DNA from 2 places in the Lactiplantibacillus plantarum genome. Region 2 is predicted to be linked to the other one. Evidence: predicted binding sites of a transcription regulator. Region 2 holds the regulator's gene; the other holds the start of a gene.
What was found. The regulator HrcA, encoded in region 2, represses chaperone genes, less so after heat shock. The targets are predictions, from matches to a motif close to TTAGCACTCNNNNNNNNNGAGTGCTAA.

Region 1 (3,429 bases), 790 kb from region 2:
TTATCGTACACCTCGGCGTCGAATTGGAAGCCGTGCAACACGCCCCGAATCTCAGCTTGGTAGCCGTACCCGTTTTTTTGTTGAAATTCAGTTTGAATCTGATCATAGGTTTTCAGGGTCTGTTGATAAGCCTGCTCATCATTCATGATTGCGGGGTCGCTCAATTGATTTTCGAGCTGGTGCATCCGTTTTTCGATGGCATGTAACTCAGCAAAGACACTACTCATTTCTTCCCAAATCGTATTGTTACTATCCAGTCCTTGGTCTTGCGCCAAGTAACCGATTGTTAAGCCCTTGCGCATTGAAATCTGGCCTTCGTCCGGTACCGTTTCGCCGGCAATCATTTTAAGTAAGGTTGATTTTCCGGCCCCGTTTCGACCGACGAGGGCCACCCGAGCGTGTTCTTGAATATCCATTTGTACGTTATCGAACAAGACATCGGCGCCAAAACGCCGCATAACTTGCTGTACTTGTAGTAAAATCACGCTTTATTAAGCTCCTTTCACATTTAATTCGTGACATAATTGTAGCATATTGTAACGGCCTGACCCAATTATTCGGAATAATAAGTAATTATTATTTCACAAAGTCACGCGTTATGCTAGAATAGTGTCAGCAAATTCACAAACTTTTAATTAGGAGGACACGTCCGAATGGCAGAAACAAAAATTCCACGGGCAACGGCAAAACGGTTACCGATTTATTACCGCTATTTAAATATCTTGCTAGATGCAGATAAGAAGCGGGTCTCATCGACCGAGTTGTCCGAGGCGGTTAAAGTAGATTCAGCAACGATTCGGCGAGATTTCTCGTATTTTGGGGCGCTCGGCAAACGAGGGTATGGATACGATGTTGAAACGTTACTTGCATTTTTCAAAAAGATTTTAAATCAAGACACCTTAACGAATGTTGCTTTAATTGGGGTCGGTAATTTGGGCCACGCCCTACTGAACTTTAATTTTCACAAAAACAGTAATGTCCGCATTTCAGCAGCATTTGATGTCAACGAGGCGATTGCCAATACAGTCCAAAGTGGGGTTCCAGTGTACCCAATGACGGAGCTCAAAAAGCAATTGATCGAACAACAGATTGAGATTGCTATCTTAACGGTGCCAACCACGGTTGTTCAGAAAATTACCGATGACTTGGTTGATGCAAACGTCAAAGGAATCATGAACTTTACGCCGTTACGAATCTCCGTTCCTGAGACAGTACGGGTTCAGAACGTTGATTTGACCAACGAATTACAAACATTGATCTACTTCATTGAACATTACGGTCAGCAATTAGGTGACAATGGTAATGACGATGAAAATGAGACTGAAGATTAATAACTCGCTTTATCTTTGAAATTAAATGGCTATAAAAAGGCTTCTCTGAATTATTCAGGAAAGCCTTTTTAACATACTTAGATCACGAATCATTGATTGTAACGTATAAATATTCGGTGAAAATTAACGTTGAAACGCTAGGTTAGCGCTACCTAGTAATGATACTAGTGCAGTAAGCCTAATAATGTGGGTAACACAACCGATGCGTTCATTAGGATGTGAGCCGTCATCGATGTTTGAATCCGACCGGTGTGCTGGTATAACCAGCAGAATAATAACCCGATAAAGGCATAGAGGATAAAGTGACCATCCGCATGTGCAAAGCTAAATAGCACACTAGAAATCAAGGCCGCCCCAATCTGACCAGTAACCGCACTTAGATTGCCAAAGATAACTTTGCGGAAGACGATTTCTTCCATAATCGGGGCACCGACAATGATGGCTAAGAAGAAAGCGGGATATTGTTGCCCAACAGTTAAGAGGGTGGTCGTGTTGGTTGACGCTGTTGACTGTCCCAGTAAAGCCGTCATTTTTAAAATGATGACTTGACCAACGATGACTAGGACAAGACCGATCAATCCCCAGATGAACGTCATGAACCAGTTACTTGGTTGTTTTTCAACAACGTTTTTTGTCCGCATGCGACTCGCCAACCAGATGAGTAGGATTGCACCGACTAAGTAGTCGACCGTTTGAATCACGAATACTTGGGCCCCTAGCTGATGGAAAGCAGTCACAAGGACGCTCGGTAGTGCGTAAATAATAAAGTAGATGATAAGAATAAAGATTGATTGGCGGCGATTAACCATCAAGTCACGTCCTTTTAAAAGTTTGATTTAAGATTTATTGATACTTCAATAGTATTCATTATAGTCGATTTGACATTCTTTGACTAATAATTGACAAATCACTTGCAATCTTGAATTAAAATGATATAGTTGACAATGTAATTAGCACTTGAGGTTGAGGAGTGCTAAAAAAGAATAAATGGAGGGATTCACGTGTTAAAACCATTAGGAGATCGCGTTATCTTGCAACAACAAGAAGAAGAAGAACAAACAATTGGCGGTATTGTCATTGCCAATAACGCTAAGGAAAAGCCCCAAAGCGGTAAGGTTGTTGCCGTCAATGACGGTCGTGTTTTAGATAACGGGACAAAAGTTGACCCCAGCGTGAAGGTCGGCGATCAAGTATTATTCGATAAGTATGCCGGTACCGAAGTCAAGTATCAAGGTGCTAAGTATTTGGTATTGCACGAAAAAGATATCGTTGCAATCGAAGACTAATCCATTTAAATTGCGCAACTTAAAATAAATTAAATTCATGAGGTGAATAGAGATAATGGCTAAAGAATTAAAGTTCTCTGAAGATGCACGTTCAGCGATGCTAAAAGGTGTCGATCAATTAGCTGACACAGTTAAGTCAACGTTAGGTCCTAAGGGTCGCAACGTTGTTTTGGAACAATCATATGGTTCACCAACAATTACTAATGATGGTGTAACGATTGCTAAGGCGATCGAATTAGACGATCATTTCGAAAACATGGGTGCTAAGTTAGTTTCTGAAGTTGCTTCAAAGACTAATGACATCGCTGGTGATGGGACGACTACTGCAACGGTCTTAACACAATCAATCGTTAATGAAGGTATGAAGAACGTTACGGCCGGTGCTAACCCTGTTGGCATTCGTCGTGGGATTGAAGAAGCTACTAAGACGGCGGTTGACTCATTACACGCTATGGCACACGAAGTTAAGACGCAAGAAGATATTGCGCAAATCGCTTCTGTATCTTCAGCAAGTGAAGAAACTGGTAAATTGATTGCCGAAGCCATGGAAAAAGTTGGTCATGACGGTGTTATCACGATTGAAGAATCACGTGGTGTTGATACTAGTTTAGACGTTGTTGAAGGGATGCAATTCGACCGCGGCTACTTATCACAATACATGGTTACTGATAATGATAAGATGGAAGCGGATCTTGACAATCCATATATCTTAATTACTGATAAGAAGATTTCAAACATTCAAGATATCTTACCACTATTACAATCCATCGTTGAACAAGGCAAGCCATTGTTGATCATTGCTGATGACATTT
Region 2 (3,429 bases):
TACGGGTATTGGGACGTTAGACGGTCTCAATGGTGAAGTGATTATTCTAGGAGGTCACGCCTATCAAGCACGTGAGGATGGTCAAATTCGGGAAATTCAGCCCGAAGAGACGTTACCATTTGCATCGGTGCACTTTGAAAAGCCTGATATTAGTGCGCAATTAGCTGCAATCACACAAACTGATTTCGAGCAACAAGTGGTTCATGACTATCGTTTGACCAACGTGTTTGCGGCTATTCGCGTCGATGGGACCTTTGCAAAAGTCAAGACGCGAGTCGCGCCTCGTCAGGAGCCACCGTACAAAACATTAGTCGCGGCAACGGCAACACAACCGGAATTCACCGGTGAACATGTTGACGGAACGATTATTGGCTACTACGCACCGCATTTGTTCCAAGGCGCTACGGTCGGTGGCTTTCACTTACACTTTCTAAGTAAAGACCATCAATTAGGTGGACACTTGCTGGGGTTTGAAGTCGAACAAGCGACGCTGAAAGTTCAACATTTTGCTGACTTTCATGTGCACTTGCCAATCGACAATGAAGCGTACTTACAAGAACAATTTGATAATGAAACCATTGATCATGCCATTAATAAAGCTGAACGTTGATTAGTTTGAAAGCTGATTACCGTTAAGGCCAGGTTTCACTAGAATGTCTGTTGGCAATGTACATCAGGCTAGTCAAAAATCTCGAGAGTCTGTAACTCTTGAGATTTTTTTGTTGTGGCTGGTGTGCTGAGTAATGGCAGCAGAAAAGCGAGTAGTCTGCTAGGCACCATGCTTGCATTGTGAAGGGTGAGGGTGTATATTAGCACTCGTAAGTAAGGAGTGCTAATTGGGGGCGACGGTCAATTAAGTCCAGTCATAGTGGGACTGGTGTCCTAATAATTTAAGCATTCTTTTCTAGAAATACTTTGTCTTTCCTTGACTTTCATCAGGGTGGTTGTTATATTAGTAATTGTGTTAGCACTCCATTAAGTTAAGTGCTAAAAAGAGGTGATGATCACGTTAACTGAACGACAAAGCCTAATTTTAAAGGCCATTGTCCGTGACTATACCGAGGGCGGTAATCCAGTTGGATCCAAATCGCTAGTTCAAGAACTACCGATCAAGGTCAGTTCAGCGACGATTCGTAATGAAATGGCCCGACTAGAAGATTTAGGATTAATCGTCAAAACGCATTTGTCTTCAGGGCGAATTCCATCGATTAAGGGGTATCGGTACTATGTTGACCATATCCTAAAGCCTGAAAAGGTGGATGGCAAAGACTTGAAGGTGATTCAACATTCATTAGGCGGTGAATTTCACAAGATCGATGAGATCGTTGCTCAGTCGGCGGATATCTTGTCGCAACTGACAAGTTACACGACCTTTACATTGCGACCTGAACTTAAAGATAGTCGGTTGAGTGGTTTCAGACTCGTTCCGTTGGGGAATCATCAAGTAATGGCGATTCTAGTGACGAATAATGGTGACGTTGAAAACCAGACGTTTACTATTCCTAGTGACATTACCGGCGATGAGCTGGAACCGGTCGTTCGTTTCATCGACGATCAACTGGTTGGCCTGCCGTTACAAGACGTCCTCCGCCAATTAACGCATGAGATTCCGTTAAAACTTGCACAGTATTTGCAAGATCCAGATGGTTTCTTAGATATTTTTGGCAGTGTGTTGTCCAAGGCAGCTTCCGAGCGCTTTTATGTTGGTGGTAAGTTGAATTTGTTCAACTATACGGACCAGCAGAGCCCTAAAGAGTTACAGTCATTGTACTCGTTACTCGACCAAACGGACCGGTTAGCTAACGTGATTGGTCCACCCGGTCAACGGATTCAAGTCCGAATCGGTAATGAGATCACCAACGATTTGTTGAAGAACTACAGTTTAATTACCGCGACTTACGATGTTGATCAACACGGACAAGGTGTGATTGCCTTGCTCGGGCCGACCGCCATGCCGTATTCACGGATGATTGGACTGATGGGTGCGTTCCAACGAGAATTAGCCCGCAAATTATTAGATTATTACCGGTACTTTGACGAGTGACGGACAGGGAGATGAAAACATTGGCAAAGAAATCAACGCGGACGACGCCGGAAGATTCACAAGCGTCAACAACTGATTCAGCAGCAATGTCAACTGCCAGTGAAGCGACACAGGCAGCGACGAGTGCGACTGATGATCAAGCTGAGCAAACGACAGCGGTCGATCCGACACAACAAATTACTGATCTCAAAGCGCAATTAGATGCGAAAGATGACCAGTTATTGCGTGCACAGGCGGAGATCGTCAACATGCAAAACCGCAACAAAAAAGAACAAGCGGCGCTGTTGAAATATGACGGTCAAGCACTTGCAAAGGATGTCTTACCAGTTCTGGATAACTTGGAACGGGCTTTGGCAACGCCAGCTGACGATGAAGCGGCCCAACAGTTGAAGAAGGGTGTCGAAATGGTCTATGGCCATTTACAGGATGCTTTGAAAAAACATGGGGTCACCGAAATTGCGGCTGCGGGCGAAAAGTTTGATCCCAATATTCACCAAGCTGTTCAAACGGTGCCAGTTGATGATGATCATCCAGCTGATACGGTAGTACAAGTCTTACAACGGGGTTACCTATTGAAAGACCGGACCCTCCGTCCAGCAATGGTTGTTGTGGCACAGTAATTAATCAATAAAAATACTAAATTAAAAAGAGGTTTGTTAATTTATGGCAAGTAATAAAATTATCGGGATTGACCTCGGGACTACTAACTCTGCGGTAGCGGTTCTTGAAGGTAATGAACCTAAGATTATCACCACTCCTGAAGGTGGCCGGACGGTTCCTTCAGTTGTGGCATTCAAAGATGGCGAAACTCAAGTTGGTGAAGTTGCCAAGCGGCAAGCAATCACTAACCCGAATACGGTAGCTTCAATCAAGCGTCACATGGGTGAAGCTGGTTACAAAGTTAGCATCGAAGGTAAGGACTACACCCCACAACAAATCTCAGCAATGATTTTGCAATATATCAAGGGCTTTGCTGAAGATTACTTGGGTGACACGGTTGAAAAGGCCGTTGTGACTGTTCCAGCTTACTTTAATGATGCCCAACGGCAAGCAACTAAGGATGCTGGTAAGATTGCCGGCTTAAACATTGAACGGATTATTAACGAACCAACGGCGGCAGCTTTAGCCTATGGTTTGGATAAGACCGACAAAGATGAAAAGATTTTAGTCTATGACCTTGGTGGTGGGACTTTTGATGTTTCCATCTTGGAATTAGGCGACGGGGTCTTCGAAGTATTATCCACAAATGGTGATACCCACCTTGGTGGTGATGACTTTGACCAAAAGATTATCGACTGGTTAGTTGATGGCTTTAAAGCTGACAACGGTGTTGATTTATCAAAAGACAAGATGGCCTTACAACGGTTAAAGGATGCTGCTGAAAA

Region 1: the regulator HrcA is predicted to act here: its motif matches at 2,282-2,308, upstream of groES (co-chaperone GroES).

Annotation. Positions count from the first base shown of each region.
Region 1 covers NZ_CP039121.1:2,655,920-2,659,348, reverse strand. The annotation lists gene E5260_RS12520 (ABC-F family ATP-binding cassette domain-containing protein) at 1-485, opposite strand, end outside; gene E5260_RS12515 (redox-sensing transcriptional repressor Rex) at 654-1,331, shown strand; gene E5260_RS12510 (CPBP family intramembrane glutamic endopeptidase) at 1,496-2,140, opposite strand; gene groES (co-chaperone GroES) at 2,333-2,617, shown strand; gene groL (chaperonin GroEL) at 2,673-3,429, shown strand, end outside.
Region 2 covers NZ_CP039121.1:1,868,978-1,872,406, reverse strand. The annotation lists gene budA (acetolactate decarboxylase) at 1-610, shown strand, start outside; gene hrcA (heat-inducible transcriptional repressor HrcA) at 1,001-2,044, shown strand; gene grpE (nucleotide exchange factor GrpE) at 2,065-2,664, shown strand; gene dnaK (molecular chaperone DnaK) at 2,708-3,429, shown strand, end outside.